2 regions of the Streptomyces sp. 12E genome follow, and region 2 is predicted to be linked to the other one. Evidence: riboswitches for the same ligand, from Rfam matches in the RefSeq annotation. Region 2 holds a riboswitch; the other holds the start of a gene.
The links. A riboswitch is a leader RNA that binds a small molecule or an ion and turns the genes downstream of it on or off. The one in region 2 is predicted to bind thiamine pyrophosphate.
Positions count from the first base shown of each region.

Region 1: linked by a shared signal. The riboswitch ahead of ACZ8ZB_RS24635 (thiamine ABC transporter substrate-binding protein) and the one ahead of thiO (glycine oxidase ThiO) in region 2 are both predicted to bind thiamine pyrophosphate.

Region 1 is NZ_JBVNCJ010000001.1:5,309,062-5,318,873, reverse strand. It holds gene ACZ8ZB_RS24665 (VOC family protein) at 1-153, shown strand, start outside; gene ACZ8ZB_RS24660 (LOG family protein) at 180-1,301, shown strand; gene ACZ8ZB_RS24655 (LAETG motif-containing sortase-dependent surface protein) at 1,449-2,141, shown strand; gene ACZ8ZB_RS24650 (maleylpyruvate isomerase family mycothiol-dependent enzyme) at 2,207-3,004, opposite strand; gene ACZ8ZB_RS24645 (ABC transporter ATP-binding protein) at 3,029-4,048, opposite strand; gene ACZ8ZB_RS24640 (ABC transporter permease) at 4,049-5,650, opposite strand; gene ACZ8ZB_RS24635 (thiamine ABC transporter substrate-binding protein) at 5,698-6,783, opposite strand; TPP riboswitch at 6,864-6,969, opposite strand; gene rlmN (dual-specificity RNA methyltransferase RlmN) at 6,994-8,100, opposite strand; gene ACZ8ZB_RS24625 (hypothetical protein) at 9,200-9,676, shown strand; gene ACZ8ZB_RS24620 (HDIG domain-containing metalloprotein) at 9,663-9,812, shown strand, end outside.
Region 2 is NZ_JBVNCJ010000001.1:1,986,501-1,996,312, reverse strand. It holds gene pknB (Stk1 family PASTA domain-containing Ser/Thr kinase) at 1-1,401, opposite strand, end outside; gene ACZ8ZB_RS09375 (thiazole synthase) at 1,567-2,361, opposite strand; gene thiS (sulfur carrier protein ThiS) at 2,365-2,565, opposite strand; gene thiO (glycine oxidase ThiO) at 2,562-3,728, opposite strand; TPP riboswitch at 3,726-3,837, opposite strand; gene ACZ8ZB_RS09360 (avidin-fold protein) at 3,889-4,230, shown strand; gene ACZ8ZB_RS09355 (NAD(P)/FAD-dependent oxidoreductase) at 4,259-5,500, shown strand; gene ACZ8ZB_RS09350 (Rv2175c family DNA-binding protein) at 5,578-5,943, shown strand; gene thiE (thiamine phosphate synthase) at 6,086-6,751, shown strand; gene metF (methylenetetrahydrofolate reductase [NAD(P)H]) at 6,859-7,782, shown strand; gene ACZ8ZB_RS09335 (SCO2102 family sporulation regulator) at 7,839-8,828, shown strand; gene ACZ8ZB_RS09330 (phytoene desaturase family protein) at 8,835-9,812, opposite strand, start outside.

The sequences.
Region 1 (9,812 bases), 3.3 Mb from region 2:
GTCGACGAGCTGGTGGAGAAGGCCGTCGCGGCGGGCGGCTCGGTCTCCGGCGAGACCCAGGACCACGGCTTCATGTACGGCCGCGCCTTCGACGACCTCGACGGCCACACCTGGGAGGTCATCTGGATGGACCCGGCCGCCGTGCAGGGCTGACCACCGAGCGGGCCTAGCATGGGCGGGTGCAGACGAGTCCCGCCCATGCCGTCCATCACGGGGACCGCGAGATAGAGACGCTCGAGGAGTTCGACGCGATCGTCTCGTCCCGCGGCACGCTCTCCGGATTCCGTGTCCAGTCCGTCGATCTGACGGACCGGACACGGGAGTTGCTCACCACCGACACCGCCGGGGCCGTCTTCCTCGGCTGCCGGATGCGCCCCGACGCGGCGGAGAAGACCCGCGCCGACGGCGCCCTGGTCCTCCCGCCCCTCCCGGGCCTGCCCTTCGACCCGTACCGGGGGCACCTCTACACGCCGGCCGACCTGTTCGCCTCGCTCGACAAGGGATACGAGGCGACCCCGGACGCGCTGGCCTACGCCTGGTTCCAGCGGACCAAGGCGGACGGCGACATCTTCGCCTCCATGCTGCGCGCGGTCCATGACGACTCCATGTCCGACGCCCTCGACGAACTCCTGCGCGGGGCAAGGGTCGTGGGCGTGATGGGCGGCCACGCGATGGCCCGCGGCACCGAGGAGTTCCGGGGCGCCGCCCGGCTCGGGCGGGCGCTGACCCACGCCGGTTTCACGGTGGCGACGGGGGGCGGCCCGGGCGCGATGGAGGCGGCGAACCTCGGCGCCTACGCGGCCCCGTACGACGACGCCGTACTGGACGAGGCCTGCGAACTCCTCTCGTCCGCGCCCTCGTTCACGCCGTCGGTCACCGACTGGGCGCGCGCCGCCTTCGAGGTGCGCACCCGCTGGCCGAAGGGCAACCACTCGATCGGCATCCCCACCTGGTTCTACGGCCACGAGCCGCCGAACGCCTTCGCCTCGCACATCGCGAAGTACTTCGCCAACGCCACCCGCGAGGACGGGCTGCTGGCCCGCTGCAACGCGGGCGTGGTCTTCCTGCCGGGCGCCGCCGGCACCGTGCAGGAGGTCTTCGACAACGCGACGCCGAACTACTACGAGTCGCGCGGTGAGCCCACGCCCATGGTGCTGGTGAACCGGGCGCACTGGACGGAGAGGCTGCCGGCCTGGCCGCTGCTGCGGTCGCTCGCCCGGGAGCGCTCGATGGAGGCCCGGATCGCCCTGGTCGACCGGATCGAAGAGGCTCCGGAGGCCTTGAAACGTCTGGGTGGTTAATAAGAAGGCAAAGCCCGGTGTCACTGTAGGCATATGCGTTGACACTACTTATGCGGCGCTTATAGACCTGGGAGCCGCATGGGGTGCTGATGTTGCGTCAGCGCCCCTTCAACCCCCCGCATTTGCACTCTTCCGTAAAGGACAAACGTGACAGTTCTGTCCGTATCACGCCGTACCGTCGCGCGCTCCGTGCGCGCCCTCGGTGTCGTCTCCGCGTCCGCCGCCCTCGCGATCGGCGTCGCCGGCAACGCGGCGGCCTGCGACATCACCGAGTTCTCGGCCGAGGCCAAGTGCGTCGGTGACAAGGGCGTCATCACCGTCACCGACAAGGACCCGGCCGGCGTCCCCGCCACCATCACCGTCTTCCTGCAGGACAAGCAGATCGGCGAGCAGGTGGTCAAGGGCACCGCTGAGGGCACCACCATCACCTTCGAGGAGGACTGGAAGCCGAACGCCGAGTACCGCATCCACGTCGACGCGAAGCCCTACGTCGACGCGGACATCAAGCCGAACCTGGTGACCCCGGCGACGGCCTGCACAACGCAGGAGGAGGAACCCCCGGCCGAGGAGGAGCCCGAGCCGACCCCGTCGGAGTCCTCCTCCACCCCGGCCGAGGAGGAGCCCGGCACGCCGACCCCGTCGGCGCCGGAGAGCGAGAGCACCGCTCCGGCGGACACCTCGAGCAACGCGCCGTCCCCGGCCGGTGAGTCGAACCTCGCCGAGACCGGCGCCAACTCCAACACCGGTCTGATCGCCGGTGTCGCGGCCGCCCTGGTCGCGATCGGCGGTGGCGCGGTCTTCTTCGGCATGCGCCGTCGCGGGGCGAACAGCCGGAGCTGACGCCGCACGGACACACGGGTGGCCCGTCCCCTCCCCGGGGGCGGGCCATCGCCGTCGCCGGCCGCTCAGCCGAACGTCGCCCGTTCCAGCCAGAACTCCAGCAGCTTCCGGTCGCCGAGCACGTCGAGCCCGGGGGCGTCCAGCGGCAGCCGGCGGTAGAAGGCGAGGAGCACGGAGGTGAGCGGGCCGCGCAGGGCGACCGTGGCCTTCTCGTGTCCATGGCGCCAGGAGACGCCCTCCTCGCCGAGCTCGATCACCCACTCCGTGCCGGCCCCCGCCCCTGCGTCGGTGGCGTGCAGATGGATGGTGCGCCGGGGCCCGCGCAGGTCGTGCACCGTGTCGTCCGGCAGCGTCCGCTGCGCCCACTCCACGATCTCCAGCCATTCGTCTACCGCGTCCGCGGCGACCTCGGGCGCGACCTCGTAGGGCAGTCCGGCGGCCAGGGTGGCGTCCGCGCGGTGGACGGTCACCTCGTGCGTCATGCGACGGGCCCAGAACCCGGCGTTGTGCGTCCCGGCCCAGCTCCACACCTTCGCGTCCGGACCGGCCTCGCGCAGCGCGCCGACGACCAGTTCGCCGGACTCCGCCAGCCAGGCGTCCAGCGCACCGGGATCGCCCCACGCCTCGGGCCCGCCGAATCCCGGCACCCGCTCCTCGGGGACCTCGTCCTCCGCCCCGGTGCGCACCATCAGCCCGGCCCAGCGCAGGGCCCCGCCGACATGCCGTACGAGCTGCTCCAGGGACCAGTCGGGCGTGGTGGGCACGGTGCCGGACAGGTCGGCGCCGGACGTGACGACGGTCCGCAACTGCCCTGTCTGACGGGCGATCTCTTGGCAGTAGTGGTCGTGCGCGAGTCGAGTCATGCCGCACACCCTAGGGAGCCGTGCTCATCCCAGCACCACGATTTCCGCCGCGTCGAACTCCACCCCGACCTCGTCCCCGACCTCCGGCGCGGCCCTGAGCGCGCAGGCCGCCTCCAGGCGGGGGGCGTCCTCGGGCTGGAGGCGGACGGCGACGTGCGTGCCGCGGAAGGTGCGCGCGGCCACCGTGCAGCGCAGGCCCTCGCCGGCCGGGACCAGCCGGACGCCGGCGGGCCGGACGAGGAGCGTGCGGGCGCCCTGGGGGGCGCCGTCCGGCACGGGCACCTTGCCCCAGGGGGTCACGGCGACGCCGTCCGCGACCGTCGCCCCGACGACGTTCTCGAAGCCGAGGAAGCGGGCCACGAAGGCGTCGGCCGGACGCTGCCACACCTCCAGCGGCGTCCCCGACTGGGCGATCCGTCCGTCCCGCATCACCACGACCCGGTCGGCCAGCGCGAACGCCTCGCCCTGGTCGTGGGTCACGGCGAGCACGGTGGTGCCCAACCGGCCGAACAACTCCCGCAGCTCGACGACCAGCCGTTCCCTCAGCGACCGGTCGAGCTGCCCGAGCGGCTCGTCGAGCATCAGCAGCCGGGGGCTCGGCGCGAGGGCGCGGGCCAGCGCGACACGCTGCTGTTCCCCGCCGGACAGCGCGGCGACGGCGCGTCCGCCCGCCCCCGGCAGACCCACGAGGTCCAGCAACTCCCGTACGCGGTCCGACTGCTCGGTGCGCGACGCGCCGTGCATCCGCAGTCCGAAGGCCACGTTGCCGCCCACGTCCCGCTGCGGGAAGAGCTGGTGGTCCTGGAACATCAGGCCGACCCCGCGCCTGTGCGCGGGCACCCCCGCCTGGTCGTGCCCGTCGAGCCGGATCCGTCCGGAGTCGAGGGGCTGCAGTCCGGCCACCGTCCGCAGCAGCGTCGACTTGCCGCTGCCGCTGGGGCCGAGCACACAGACGATCTCGTGCTCGGCGACCTCCAGGTCGACGGCGTCCAGCACCGCCCGCCCGCCGAAGCGGACGGTCACGCCCCGAAGGCTCAGCAGCATCTAGAACTCCCCGGTCCGGTCGGTCCGCAGCCGCTCCAGCACCAGCAGCGCCACCGCGCACACGATCATCAGAATTGTCGACAGGGCCATCGCCTGCCCGTAGTTGAGGTCCCCGGGCCGTCCCAGCAGCCGTGCCACGGCGACCGGCAGGGTGGGATTCTCGGGCCGCGCGATGAACACCGTCGCCCCGAACTCCCCGAGCGACACCGCGAAGGCGAACCCGGCCGCGATCAGCAGGGCCCGCCGCACCATCGGCAGGTCCACCTCCCGCCACGCCCGCCACGGCGACGCCCCGAGCACCGCCGCCGCCTCCCGCAGCCGTACGTCCACGGCCCGCAGCACCGGCAGCATGGTCCGTACGACGAAGGGGACGCCGACCAGCGCCTGGGCGAGCGGGACCAGGATCCAGGAGGCGCGCAGGTCCAGCGGCGGCTCGTCCAGGGCGATCAGGAAACCGAAGCCGACGGTCACCGCGGACACCCCGAGCGGCAGCATCAGCAGCGCGTCGAAGCCGCGCACCAGCCGTCCCGCGTCCCGTCGGGTCAGCGCGACGGCGGCGAGGGAGCCGACCAGCACGGCGATGGCGGTGGCGGCGACCGCGTACTGCAGCGAGTTGCCGACCGCCTCGATCGGAGCGGCCAGGAACACTCCCCCGTCGTCCTCGGTCAGCGCCCGGTAGTAGCCCAGGCCGGCGGCCCCGAAGGATCGCTGCACCAGGACCGCGAGGGGCAGCAGGATCAGTACGGCGACGGTGGCGACGACCGAGCCCAGCAGCGCCCACTGTCCGCCGCCGCGCGGCCGGCGTGCGGTCACCGAGGCGTCCACCAGCCGCAGCGCGGTCTCCCGGCGCCGTACGGTCCAGGCGTGCAGGGCGAGGATCGCGCCCACGGCGACGAACTGGATCATCGTCAGGACGGCGGCCGTGGACAGGTCGAAGATCTCGGAGGTCTGCCGGTAGATCTCCACTTCGAGGGTGGAGAAGGCCGGCCCGCCGAGGATCTGGACCACGCCGAAGGAGGTGAAGGTGAACAGGAAGACCATCAGCGCGGCGGCGGCCACGGCGGGCGCGAGCGCGGGCAGGGTGACGGTGCGCCAGGCCGCGAACCGCGAGGCGCCGAGCATCCGCGCGGCCTCCTCCTGCCGCGGGTCGAGCTGGGACCACAGTCCGCCCACGGTGCGCACGACGACGGCGTAGTTGAAGAAGACGTGCGCGAGCAGGATCGCCCACACCGTGGTGTCCAGCCGTGCGCCCCACAGTTCGTCGAGCAGCCCGCCGCGTCCGACGAGCGCCATGAACGCCGTGCCGACGACGACCGTCGGCAGTACGAACGGCACGGTGACCACGGCCCGCAGCACCTGTTTGCCGGGGAAGTCGAAGCGGGCGAAGACGTACGCGCCGGGCAGGGCGATCAGCAGGGTCAGGGCGGTGGAGACGAGGGCCTGCCAGGTGGTGAACCACAGGACCTGACGGACGTCGGACTGCGCCAGGACGTCCCCGATCCGCCCGAGCTGCCAGCTCCCGCCGGTCTTCAGCCCGCGCGCGACGATCGCGGTGACGGGGTAGGCGAAGAAGACGGCGAAGAACGCGACGGGCACGGCCATCAGACCGAGCCGCGCCGCGCTCCCGCGCCGCCTGGCCGCGGTGCGCCTCACTTCAGTACGAGCGAGGTCCACGTCTTGACCCACTGGTCACGGTTGGCGGCGATCTTCTCCGGGTCCATGGTCTGCGGGTCCTTCGCCTGCGGCCCGAACTTCACGAACTCCTGGGGCACCTGGGCGGCCTCCCGCACCGGGTAGACGAACATGTTGAGCGGCATGTCGTCCTGGAACGTCTTGCCGATCAGGAAGTCGAGCAGCGCCTTGCCGCCCTCGGGGTTCTTCGCGTTGCTCAGCAGCCCCGCGTACTCGACCTGGCGGAAGCAGGTGCCCTCCGCGACGCCGGTGGGGGCGGTGTCCGGCTTCGGGTCGGCGTAGACGACCTCGGCGGGCGGCGAGGAGGCGTACGACACCACCAGCGGCCGGTCGGCCTTGGCCTGCTTGCCGCCGGCCGAGCCGGAGAACTCCTCGTTGTAGGCCTGCTCCCAGCCGTCGACCACCTTCACGCCGTTGGCCTTGAGCTTCTTCCAGTACTCCGGCCAGCCCTCGTCCCCGTACTTCGCGGCGGTGCCGAGGAGGAAGCCGAGGCCGGGCGAGGAGGTGGAGGCGTTCTCGACGACGAGGAGGTCCTTGTACTCGGGCTCGATCAGGTCGTCGAAGGTCTTCGGCGGGGTCAGGTCGTGCTCGGCGAACCACGCCTTGTCGTAGTTGACGCAGACGTCGCCGGTGTCGACGGGGGTGACCCGGTGCTTGTCCTCGTCGACCCGGTACTCGGGCAGGACCAGGTCCGCGTCCTTCGCCTCGTACGGCTGGAACAGCCCGTTGTCGAGGGCGCGGGACAGCAGGGTGTTGTCGACGCCGAAGAAGACGTCGCCCTGGGGGTTGTCCTTGGTCAGGATGGCCTTGTTCACGGCCTGCCCGGCGTCGCCGTCCTCGAGGACCCTGAGCCTGTATCCGGACTGCTTCTCGAAGGCGGCGACCACGTCCTTCGACACGGCCCACGAGTTGTGGCTGACGAGGGTCACGGTCCCGGACCCGCCGCCGCTGCCGTCGGCGTCGTCGCCGGACGACCCGCACGCGGACAGCGTGACCAGCCCCAGCCCGACGGCCAGGACCGTGACCTTCTTGGTGATGCCCACTTGATTCCTCCTGGAGTGACCAGGAAGAGACGCGGCCCTGCCCGGGACCCCTCCGCGGGGTCCCGGGCAGGGCGCAACAGCTCGAGTGATGACCGATCTCCCTACCCAGAATGACCTGGGCCAGGTTCGGAGGGTCTGCGGCCGGTGCCGCACTCTCAGCGCTGTGGCGCTCCCCTGTCGGAATATGAAGATGTGCTTACGCGAGTCACATTACCGCTCGCTCGCGGCGAGCTGACCACACGCCCCGTCGATCTCCTGCCCACGGGTGTCCCGGATCGTCACCGGCACACCGTGCGCGGCGATCGCCTCCACGAACGCCTTCTCGTCCTCGGGACGGGAGGCGGTCCACTTGGAGCCGGGCGTGGGGTTGAGCGGGATGAGGTTGACGTGCACCGGCCGGCCCTTGAGCATCCGTCCGAGCCGGTCGCCCCGCCAGGCCTGGTCGTTGATGTCCCGGATCAGCGCGTACTCGATGGACAGCCGCCGCCCCGACCTGGCCGCGTACTCGAACCCGGCGTCCAGCACCTCGCGCACCTTCCACCGCGTGTTCACGGGGACGAGGGTGTCGCGCAGCTCGTCGTCGGGGGCGTGCAGCGAGATGGCGAGCCGACACTTGAAGCCCTCGTCGGAGAACCGGTGGATGGCCGGCACGAGACCGACGGTCGACACGGTGATCCCGCGCTGCGACAGCCCGAGCCCGTCCGGCTCGGGGTCGGTGAGGCGACGGATGGCTCCGACGACCCGGTTGTAGTTGGCGAGCGGCTCACCCATGCCCATGAACACGATGTTGCTCAGCCGCGCCGGGCCACCGGGCACCTCTCCGTCCCTCAGCGCCCGCATCCCGTCCACGATCTGGTGCACGATCTCGGCGGTGGACAGGTTCCGGTCGAGGCCGGCCTGCCCGGTCGCGCAGAACGGGCAGTTCATGCCGCAGCCCGCCTGGGAACTGATGCACATGGTCACCCGGTCCGGGTAGCGCATCAGCACGGACTCGACGAGCGTGCCGTCGAACAGCTTCCACAGCGTCTTGCGGGTGGTGCCCTGGTCGGTCGACAGGTGCCGTACGACCGTCATCAGCTCGGGAAGCAGCGCGTCCCGCAGTGCGGCACGGGAACCGGCGGGGATGTCGGTCCACTGCTCCGGTTCGTGCGCGTACCGCGCGAAGTAGTGCTGCGACAGCTGCTTGGCGCGGAACGGCTTCTCACCGACCGCGGCGACCGCCTCCTTGCGCTCGGCGGGCGTGAGATCGGCAAGGTGCCGCGGCGGCTTCTTGGCTCCGCGCGGCGCGACAAAGGTGAGTTCTCCGGGCTTAGGCATGGCAGTACCAGTGTCGCAGATCCAATCGGGTGACCTGCGGCTGTCGGCATCTGTACCTGTCGCCGACGGTCGTCATCTGTGGTCTCCGATCCCCTTCGGACGGCCCACAGACGGCCCGGCCATGGTGAGTGTGCGCTGAGACTCGGCCGACCGCGACTGTTCGCGCCTGTTGGTGTCCGCCCCTGGTGTGGGTCGCCACACGAGGGCTGACAAGGTACATCCCCATCGAGAAGGCTCGGCAGAGTGCTTCAGTGCGCTCAGGAGGCCCCTAGATCATCCCGTGCGGCTGCGAGGAAGTCGGCATAGCGTTCAGTGAAGGCTCCGTAAGCCCGGAGGGCGTGGTTCTGATCTGGTTCCCTGCCAGTGGCTAGCGCGGTTGCTGCGGCTCGGGTCGCTCGGTCTACTTCCCAGGATGCTGCCAGCAGGCTCACCGCTGCTTCATCAAGAGCTGTGGGCCCAACCAGGGTCAGGCTGCCGTGCATGTCAGCGAGCTGGCCGACTGCTTCGTAGACTTCGTCGGTCATTGCGTCATCGGGTGTGTCGAGACCGTCACGAGCCTTCGCTCCGACTGCTTGAGCTGCGGCGATGTACGCCGCGTAAGCCACCCTGCGCTGTTCTCGTAGCCAGTGCGCGTGTTCGGTCGCAGCCTGGTCCTGGACCTGCTGCCGCAGAGCGCGCACTGGTTTCCGCTCCGACTTTCGCTCCCCTCACAGCCGCCAGTCCGCCGGCCACTGCGCCGCCGAGTGCGCCAACCATGCCCGCCACGCCTGCAATGACCGCAGCGACACCCTGATCCATAACCGCTCATCCAACGTCCCCTTCAGGCTGATGCCAAGGTCGGCGGAGTCCTGACAGGGCCTTGAAAACCGTCGTGGCAGCGATGTCACCGTGGGTTCAAATCCCACCGCCTCCGCTGCCTCAACAGTGAGAGTGGCCTCTGACCTGGACGTTTGGTCAGGGGCCGTTCTGGTATCCGGCTACTGTGACTGCCCGGTGTTCCCCGTGGGTCCCCGCTCGATCGGGCACGGGAAGGGCACGCTTCTCACCACCCTGCCGGTAAGTCCTCGGCGTGGCTCAGCGGCAGCGGCAAGATGGCCGCGTGGTCGACGATGAGAACACGGGCTTCAGCCTGCTACGGGGTGCGACAGGCTTCTGTCAGCCGAAGGACGGTCCACTCCCCGAAACCGATATGCGGGCTTTCCGAAGCGGTCTGTACGCAGCCGCCCGCGCCGCCGGAGGCAGGGTCGGCAAGATCGAGCCGCAGGCGTACCCTCGCACGTTCCACACCGCGTCGGTCGTCGATGGCACGGGCGAGTGCGCCCTTCTCTGTCACGCGTATCACCCCTGGATCGCGTTCACTCAGGGACGCGGGGACTGGCTCAGCAACGACTTCGTCACACCGCCGCCCTGGGCCAGCACCTTCGCACACGCCGGATTCGTGGTGCTTGATCGTGAACAGCTCACCACACCTCTTTCCGACGTGGACACCGCGGGGCTTACACAGGGCGAATGGCGTGAAATTCACTATTACGGCATCACCACGTTGGGTGGGGTGATCTTCAATGCATGGGATTGATGAACTAGGTTCGCGGCCTGGTCGGTGGGGGCGTGCCTGCTCGCCAGCCCGCACCCTTGAACGGACCTCATCCCACACTCGCCCCAGCTCCCATCCCGTCTGCCGTCGACCCACACACCGTGGAGCGGGCGTGGTT
Region 2 (9,812 bases):
CTCCAGGCCGTCGTCCTCGAGCAGGTCCCGCGCCTTGTCCAGCGGGTAGCCGTCGAGGTCGGGCACCCGCACGGTCTGCGGGCCCTTGGAGAGGGTCAGCGACACCGAGTCGTCGCCGCGGATGCGGGTGCCCGTCCGCGGGTCGGTGCTGATCACCGTGCCCCGCTCCACGGTGTCGCTGTACGCCTCCTCCACCCGGCCGGTGTCCAGCCCGGCGTCCGCCAGCCGCTCCCGGGCCTCCTGCTCGGTCTTCCCCAGCAGCGGAGGGACCTTGGTGAACTGGCCGGAGTTGATGTACCAGACGCCCGCGCCGGTCCCGAGGACCAGCAGCACGGCCACGACGATCGCCATCGGCCCGCGCCGCAGCGTCGTCCGGCGCCGGGGCGGCGGCGGGGACCGGAACCGGCTGGTGCGGTGCACGGGGTCCGCGGCCCGGTCCTCGTCGACGGGCAGCGGGCGGGGGACGGCCAGGGAGCGCGGGATGACGCTCGTACGGTCCTCGGCGTTGTCGTGCTCCGACGCCAGCGCCTGCGGCGGCACCGCGTCGAACTGCTCGTCGGTGAGCCGGCCGCGCCCCGCGCGGACCTGCGCGAGCAGCGCCACCGCGTCGTGCGGACGGACCTCGGGGTTGCGCGCGGTCGCCGACGCGACCAGCTCGTCCAGCTCGTACGCCAGGCCGGGCACGGCGGCCGACGGGGCCGGCACGTCGTCGTGCAGGTGCTTGTAGAGCACGATCGCGGGGGAGTCGCCGTCGTACGGCTTCTCGCCGGTCAACATCTCGTACAGCAGGATGCCGCAGGCGTAGACGTCCACACGGGGGTCGGCGGTGCCGTTCTCGATCTGCTCCGGGGCCAGGTACGAGACCGTGCCCAGGACGGTGCCCGTGGTGTTCGTCACCGAGTCCACGGCGCGGACCAGCCCGAAGTCGGCGACCTTGACCCGGCCGTCGTCCCCTATCAGCACGTTCTCGGGCTTCATGTCACGGTGCACGAACCCGGCCCGGTGCGCGGCGCCGAGCGCGGCCAGCACCGGCTCCAGGATGTCCAGCGCGGCGCGCGGCTGGAGCGCCCCGCGTTCGCGCAGCACGTCGCGCAGGGTGCAGCCGGCGATGTACTCCATCGCCAGATAGACGTACGCCCCGTCGGTGCCCTGGTCGAAGACCTGCACCACGTTCGGGTGGGCCAGCCGGGCGACCGACTTCGCCTCGCGGATGAACCGCTCGACGAACGAGCCGTCGGCCGCGAGGGAGGGGTGCATCACCTTGAGCGCGAGGACGCGGTCCAGGCGGGTGTCCACGGCCCGGTAGACCGTGGCCATCCCGCCGACCGCGATCCGCGCCTCGACGCGATACCGGCCGTCGAGCACCTGCCCGACCAGAGGGTCCTGAAGGGTCGTGTCCACGCCCCGAGTCTACGAGTCCCCACCGACACCCCCGCCCCGATCACCGTCCGTTGCAGCGGACCTGTGACGTGCGCACCGCGTGACCGCGCACAGTCATGCCTCCCCCGGCGCCCCGCGGGCGCCGGGCGGCGTGACCCGCCCGGTCCGGCCCACGCCTCCTCACCGTCAGAACGCGGGCCGCTCGGGATCCAGCACGGCCATGCCCTCCGTGGGGGACGACGCCTCGGCGAACCACCGCCGGGGAATCCGCCCCGCCAGCCGCGCCAGCCGCCCCGCCTCCACCGCGCGCCGCATCGCGGAAGCCATGAGCACCGGCTCCTGCGCCCGGGTGACCGCCGACGCCAGCATCACCCCCGCGCACCCCAGCTCCATCGCCAGCGCCGCGTCCGACGCGGTACCCGCCCCGGCGTCCAGGATCACCGGCACACCGGCCCGCTCCACGATCAACTCGAAGTTGTGCGGATTGCGGATCCCCAGCCCCGACCCGATCGGCGACCCCAGCGGCATGATCGCCGCACACCCGGCCTCCTCCAGTTTCCGCGCCAGCACCGGGTCGTCGTTCGTGTACGGAAGCACCGTGAACCCGTCGTCGACCAGCGTCTCCGCCGCGTCCAGCAGCTCGACCGGGTCCGGCAGCAGCGTCCGCTCGTCGGCGATGACCTCCAGCTTGACCAGGTCCGTGCCGAGCGCCTCCCGCGCGAGACGTGCGGTGAGCACGGCCTCCCCGGCGGTGAAGCACCCCGCCGTGTTCGGCAGCACCCGGATGCCCAGCTTCTCCAGCACCGACAGCACGGACCCGTGCACCGAGGGGTCCACCCGCCGCATCGCGACGGTCGTCAGCTCCGTCCCGGACGCCACCAGCGCCCGCTCCAGCACATCGAGGCTCGGCGCCCCGCCGGTGCCCATGATCAGGCGGGACGTGAAGGACGTACCGCCGAGGAGGAACGGATCGTCGGCCATGGGTCAGCCTCCCTGGACGGCGGTCAGGACTTCCACGCGGTCCCCCTCGCTGAGGGGCGTGGCGGGCCACTGCGCGCGCGGGACGACGGTTTCGTTGAGGGCGGCGGCCACCCCCGAGGGCGCCTCGGTGAGCGACTTCACGACGAGGTCGAGAGCCGTGCCGGGCGCGAACTCCCGGCGCTCCCCGTTGACCGAGATGTTCATGCGGGCTGCTCCGTGCGGACGGCGGCGCCGAAGCGCCGCGGGGTGAAGGGGCGGGCCACCTCCGGCAGGGCGCCGGTGGTCAGGACCTCCGCCATGGCGTCGCCGGTGACCGGCGTCAGCAGGACACCGTTGCGGTAGTGGCCGGTGGCGAGCAGCAGCCCTTCGAGCTCCGTCGGGCCGAGCAGCGGCGCGTTGTCGGGGGAGCCGGGGCGCAGTCCCGCCAGGGTCTCGGTCAGCGGCAGCTCGGTGATGCCGGGGACCAGCTCATGGGCGTCGCGCAGCAGCTCGTACACGCCGCCCGCGGTCACGGTGGTGTCCCAGCCCATCTCCTCGCTGGTCGCCCCGATCACCAGCTCGCCGTTCTCGCGCGGCACCAGGTAGACGTGGCTGCCGCGCACCACGGCCCGCACGGTCCGGCTCAGGAAGGGACCGTGGCGCGCGGGCATGGTCAGCCGCACCACCTGCCCCTTCACGGGACGCACGGGCGGCAGCACGTCCGCCGGGACGCCCGCGAGCCGCCCGCTGAGGCTGCCCGCGGCGAGCACCACCTGCCCGGCGCCGAGTCCGTCGCCGTCGGCCGTGACGACGCCCGTCGCGCGGCCTCCCGCGACGACGAGCCGCTCGGCCCGCGCGCGGTGGACGGTCACGCCCGCGCGCTCACAGGCGGTGACCAGCGCGGCCGCCAGCCGCCGCGGGTCGATCTGGTGGTCGCCGTCCACCCGCAGGCCGCCGCGCACGCCCGGCGCGAGCATCGGCTCCAGGCGCCGGCAGTCCCGCCCGGACAGCCACTGCGAGTCCAGCCCCGACCGCTGCTGCAGGGCGTGCAGCTCCCGCAGGTGGGCGCGGTCGTCGGCGTCCAGCGCCACGGCGAGCGTGCCGCACGCGCGGTAGCCGAGGTCGTGGCCGGTCAGCTCGGTCAGCTCGGCCGCGAAGTCGGGGTAGCGCCGCGCGGAGGCGAGGTTCAGACCGAGCAGGGTCTCCTCGCCGTAGTGCAGTTCCGTGACGGCGGCCAGCATCCCGGCGGCCACCCGCGCGGCGCCGCCGCCCGGCTCGGGGTCCACCACGGCCGTGCCGAGACCGCGCTGCGCGGCCCGCCAGGCCGTCACCAGTCCGATGAGCCCGCCCCCGACGACGAGGACGTCCGAGGTGCGCGTGGGTGACATGGGCGTCCTGCCCCTCCCTTCGCCGGCATGACCCGGATCAGGTTCGTACGGTCGGAGGCCGCCAGCCTCCCTCTCAGCCCGGTGCGTCCGGGCTCCCGCGAGTGCTTGTACGTTGGCCACCCTAGCCCCCGGCGCATCGCACTCGTAAGGGAGCCCCACCGTGGCCCGCTCGCTCGACGGACTCGTCCTCGCCCCCGTGGCCGACCAGGCCCCCGGCCAGGTCGGCACCCGCACCCGCTTCGTCTACCACGAGCGGGCCGGCGAGATCTGGGCCGAGTACGAGGGCGGCGACGTGGTGCGCGGGCACCTGGTGGGCACCCGCGCGGGGGACCGGCTGGACTTCCGGTACGTGCAGCTGAAGCGGGACGGCACCACCTCCTCGGGGCACTGCGTGTCGACGGTCGTGGAGCTGCCCGACGGACGGGTGCGGCTGGAGGAGAGCTGGGAGTGGGAGTCGCAGCCGGGCGGCGGGACGAGCGTGGTGGAGCAGCTGGACCGGTGATGCCGGGCCAGGTGTCTAAGGTGATCGGGTGAGCGAGCAGACGCAGGGACCGGGACGGTCCGAGCCGCGGCGGGTGGTGGTGGCGGGCGCGGGCATGGCCGGCGTGCAGACCGCCCTCGCCCTGCGGGAGCAGGGTTTCACCGGCACCGTGATCCTGATCGGTGCGGAACCCCACCAGCCGTACGACAGGCCGCCGTTGTCCAAGGCGGTGCTGCTCGGCAAGGCCGAGGGCTCCGCCTTCGACGTCGACTTCGAGGACGCCGGCGTCGAGCTGCGGCTCGGCTGCGAGGTGCTCGGCCTGCGCCCCGCCGACCACGAACTGGACACGGAGGCCGGGCCCGTCCCGTACGACGTCCTGGTGGTCGCCACCGGTGCGGAACCGGTCCGGCTGCCGGGCGCGGAGGGCGTCCCGGGCGTCCACCTGCTGCGCACCCTGGACGACGCCGCGCGACTGCGGCCGGTGCTCGCGCGGCGGCACGACGTCGTGGTGGTCGGCGCCGGCTGGATCGGCGCGGAGTTCGCCACGGCGGCCCGCGAGGCGGGCTGCGCGGTCACCGTGGTGGAGGCCGAGGAGCGGCCGCTCGTCGGGGTGCTGCCGGCCGAGGTGGCCGCCCCGATGGCGGCCTGGTACGCCGAGGCGGGCGTCACGCTGCGCACGCGTACGCGCGTGGAGCGCGTCGAACCCGGCGCCGTGGTCCTGGACGACGGCGCGCGGCTGCCCGCGGGCGCCGTGGTCGTCGGCATCGGGGCCCGGCCCGCCACCGCCTGGCTGGCGGGCTCCGGGATCGAGCTCGGGGCGCACGGGGAGGTCGTCGCCGACCGCCGTCTGGCGACCTCCCTGCCGGACGTGTACGCGGTCGGCGACTGCGCGTCCTTCCCGTCCGGGCGCTACGGCGAGCGTCTGCTGGTCCACCACTGGGACAACGCCCTCCAGGGGCCGCGCACGGTCGCCGAGAACATCCTCGGCGCGTCCACCGGCCGGAAACCGGCGGTCTACGACCCGGTGCCGTACTTCTGGTCCGAGCAGTTCGGGCGCTTCGTGCAGTACGCGGGGCATCACGCGGACGCCGACCGGATGGTGTGGCGCGGGGACCCCGCCGAGGCGGCGTGGAGCGTCTGCTGGCTGCGGGGGTCCCGCCCGGTCGCGCTGCTCGCGGTGGGGCGGCCCCGGGACCTGGCGCAGGGGCGCAGGCTGATCGAGGCGGGCACGGCGATGGACGCGGAGCTGCTGGCGGACCCGGCGCGGCCCCTGAAGTCGGCGACGGCGTGACGTTCCCGGTCCGGCGCGTCCGCCCGGGCGGGCGGGGCTGACTTCCGACTGTCAGTGGCAGATGGCACGCTTGTCCCGTGACCGAGATTGACGCAAAGATCGATGCTCTCGTCCCCGCCTGGCTCACCCTCCCCGACATCGCCGAGATGCTCGGTGTCGAGGTGACGCGCGTCCGGCAGCTGGTCAAGGAGGGCCAGCTCATCGCCGTACGCCGGGGGGAGAACCGCGCGCTGCACGTGCCCGCCGCCTTCATCGACGGGGACAAGGTCGTCAAGGGGCTGACCGGGACCCTGACGCTCCTGCGGGACGACGGCTTCACGGTCGAGGAGATGCTGGAATGGCTCTTCACCCCTGACCCCACCCTGCCGGGCACGCCCGCGCAGGCGCTCAGCGAGAACCGCGGCACGGAGGTGAAGCGCCGGGCCCAGGCACTCGCGGTCTGACCGGACCCGACCGTCCACCCACCCGAACACCACCGGCCGGGGCACGGGCCCCGGCCCGGGGGCACCCGAGCCGGCGGCATAGGGTCCCCTGCGGCGGGCCCGCCGGGCCCGTACGCCGCCGACACCCCGGGGGGACCCTCGCATGACCGTCACCGCTCGCGCCCGGCTCGCCGACGCCCTGCTCTACCTGTGCACCGACGCCCGCACGCGGCAGGGCGATCTCCCGGAGTTCCTGGACGCGGTCCTGGCCGGCGGGGTCGACGTCGTGCAGCTGCGGGACAAGGGCATGGAGGCCGGCGAGGAGCTGGAGCACCTGGCGGTCCTCGCCGACGCCTGCGCCCGGCACGGCAAGCTGCTCGCGGTCAACGACCGCGCGGACGTCGCCCACGCCGCCGGCGCCGACGTCCTCCACCTCGGCCAGGGCGACCTCCCCGTCCCCGCCGCCCGCGCCATCCTCGGCGACGACATCCTGATCGGCCGCTCCACCCACGCCGGGTCCGAGGCCGCCGCGGCGGCCGTCCAGCCCGGCGTGGACTACTTCTGCACCGGCCCCTGCTGGCCCACCCCCACCAAGCCCGGCCGCCCCGCGCCCGGCCTCGACCTGGTCCGTCACACGGCCGCCCTCGGCACCGACCGACCCTGGTTCGCCATCGGCGGCATCGACCTCGGCAACCTCGACGAGGTGCTGGACGCCGGCGCCCGCCGGGTCGTCGTCGTACGGGCCCTCACCGAGGCGGACGACCCGGGCGCGGCGGCGGCCGAGTTCGCGAAGCGGCTGCGGCAGGCGGCGCTCGCGGACGCCGGATGACCCCCGCCCGTCTCAGGTTTGTCCAAGGGGTGGACAACAAGTCGGCATTCCAGACAAATATCCCCCATCCGGTTGGGGGAGCGCCTCCCCCTGGCTAACCTGCCGGTATGGCCCTCGGAACCGCATCCACCAGGACTGATCGCGCGCGCACCGTGCGTGACATGCTCGCCACCGGCAAGACGACGTTCTCGTTCGAGTTCTCGGCGCCGAAGACCCCCAAGGGCGAGCGGAACCTGTGGAGCGCGCTGCGCAGGGTCGAGGCGGTCGCGCCGGACTTCGTCTCCGTGACCTACGGCGCGGGCGGCTCCACGCGCGCCGGCACGGTCAAGGAGACCCAGCAGATCGTCGCCGACACCACCCTCACCCCGGTCGCCCACCTCACCGCGGTCGACCACTCCGTCGCCGAGCTGCGCAACATCATCGGCCAGTACGCCGACGCCGGGATCCGCAACATGCTCGCCGTGCGCGGCGACCCGCCCGGCGACCCGATGGGCGACTGGGTGCCGCACCCGCAAGGGCTGACCTACGCCGCCGAACTCGTCCGGCTCATCAAGGAGTCGGGCGACTTCTGCGTCGGCGTCGCCGCCTTCCCGGAGATGCACCCGCGGTCAGCCGACTGGGACACCGACGTCGCCCGCTTCGTCGACAAGTGCCGGGCCGGCGCGGACTACGCGATCACCCAGATGTTCTTCCGGCCCGAGTCCTATCTGCGGCTGCGTGACCGAGTCCACGCGGCGGGCTGCGCGACCCCGGTGATCCCCGAGGTCATGCCGGTGACCAGCGTGAAGATGCTGGAGAGGTTGCCGAGGCTCAGTAACGCCGTGTTCCCGGAGGCCCTCAAAGAGCGGATCCTCGCAGCGAAGGACGATCCGGCGGCGGTACGCTCCATCGGTATCGAGTTCGCCACGGAGTTCTGTGCCCGGCTGCTGGCCGAGGGAGTGCCCGGACTGCACTTCATCACGCTCAACAACTCCACGGCGACTCTGGAAATCTACGAGAACCTGGGCCTGCACCACCCGCCGCGGGCCTAGACCGGTCGCACTGATATACGACACACTGAGTAGCGACCACTGGGAGAGGGGCGTACATGGGCTGGACGGTCCTCTACATCGCGTTCGGCGGCGTCGCGCTGTGGTTGCTCGGTGAGGTGCTGCTGCAGTACAAGGCGCGCCTGCGCTGGCGGCTGCTCGCCTTCACCGGCTTCCTCGGGGTCGTGCTCGGTGTGCTGATCCCGTCGGTGATCGTCATCGGGCTGGGCGCCGCCGCCTTCGCGGTCGGCCAGACCTACGTGACGCTGTCCTTCCGCCGCGGCTTCGCGGCCGGCTGGGCGGTCAACGCGCCGGTGCTGGCAGCCGCCAAGGGCCGCCGCGGCGACCGCGAACGCCGGGAGCCGACCCCGGAGGTCCCCGACCCGGAGGCGTCCGGCGCCGGTCACGGCGACGAGGGCGACGACCACCGCGACCACCGCGACCACCGCGACCGGACCGACCGGACCGACCGGACCGACCGGACCGACCAGCACACGGACGACGACTACGACCGCGACGACGTGTTCACCCCCGCCGCCCGTTCCGGCCAGCCGGCGGCAGCCGAGACCACCGCCGTCTACGAGCCGCAGCCCATGCCCGACGACACCGGCTCCTACGGGGTCTACGGCGACACCGGGTACGCGGCCCCGTCCCAGGACCAGTACGCGGCGGCCGCCCAGAGCGCCGACCCGAACCACGCCTACGACTACTCCGGTTACGGCCAGCAGCAGGGCTACGACACCACGGGCCAGCAGTACGCGGCCTATTCCGACCCGTACATCGGCAACTCGGCCTACGGGAACACCTCGTACGACACCGGTTACGCCGACCCCCAGCAGTACCCCCAGCAGGGTTACGGCCAGGAGCCGTACGCCCAGCAGGGCTACGGCGGCGAGACCCCGGCCGGCGGCCTGTGGGTCCCGCAGCAGCGCAGCACCGACGACGCGTACGGCGGTGAACTCCCGCCCGAGCAGCCGCAGTACCCGTACCAGGGCGACGGACAGACGCACGGCGGCGGCACCGGCTACGACGAGCAGTACCGCTACTGAGCGCGCTCACTGCGACCCGCGGAACTCCGGCCCCTCCACGATCAGTCCGGCCGCCAGCGCCCCCGACATCCCGGCGTGCGGGAGTCCGCCGCCGGGATGGGACCAGCCCCCGGCCGTGAACAGCCCCGTCAGGCCGGTGGTGTTGGCCGGGTGCAGCAGCCGCCCGCCCGCCGCGGCCAGCGCCGGCGCCGGCACCGCGCCGCCCTCCGCGCCGGTCTCCGCGGCGACGTCGGCCGGGGTGCGCACCTCGTGCCACAGCAACCGGTCGCGCAGGCCGGGTACCGCGCGCTCGGCGACGGCGATCAGATTCCCGGCGTGCGCCTCCCGCGCCCCCTCGGCCCCGGCGGGCACCACCGACGTCACCGTGACCGCCTCGTGGCCGGCGTCCGGCACCAGCGCCGGGTCGTCCGGCCGCAGCACCGTGACCGTGGGCCGCGCGGGCAGGCCCCCGGGCGCACCGGACAGCGACTCCAGTTCGGCCTCCCGGTCCTCCGCGTGCACGACCGTACGGTGCGCGGTCCCCTCCGGACGCCCGCCCCGCAGCGCCAGCGCCACCGTCACCCGGCTCGCCGTCCCCCGCCGGCCCGGGACCTCGTCGTCACCGCGCACCCGCGTCCCCCGGCTCAGCCGCTCCAGCACCCCGGGGGCCACCCCGGCGACCACGAGGTCCGCCTCCACCACCGAGCCGCCGGCGAGTTCCAGCCCCGCCGCCCGGCCGCCCTCCTGCCTCACCCCGGCCACCTCCGCGCCGAAGTGGAACTCCACCCGGCGGGCCACGCACCGCTCGTACACCGCCCGCGCCAGCTCCCGCAGACCGCCCCGCACGTACCACATGCCGAAGGCGTGCTCCATGTACGGCAGCACCGCCGCGCTCGCGGGGGTGGCGCGGGGATCGAGGCCGTACGCCAGCGCATGGCCCTCCAGCAGTGCGATCAGCCGGGGGTCGCGCAGCTCCCACGCGCCGACCTCCGCGAGCGTGCCCGC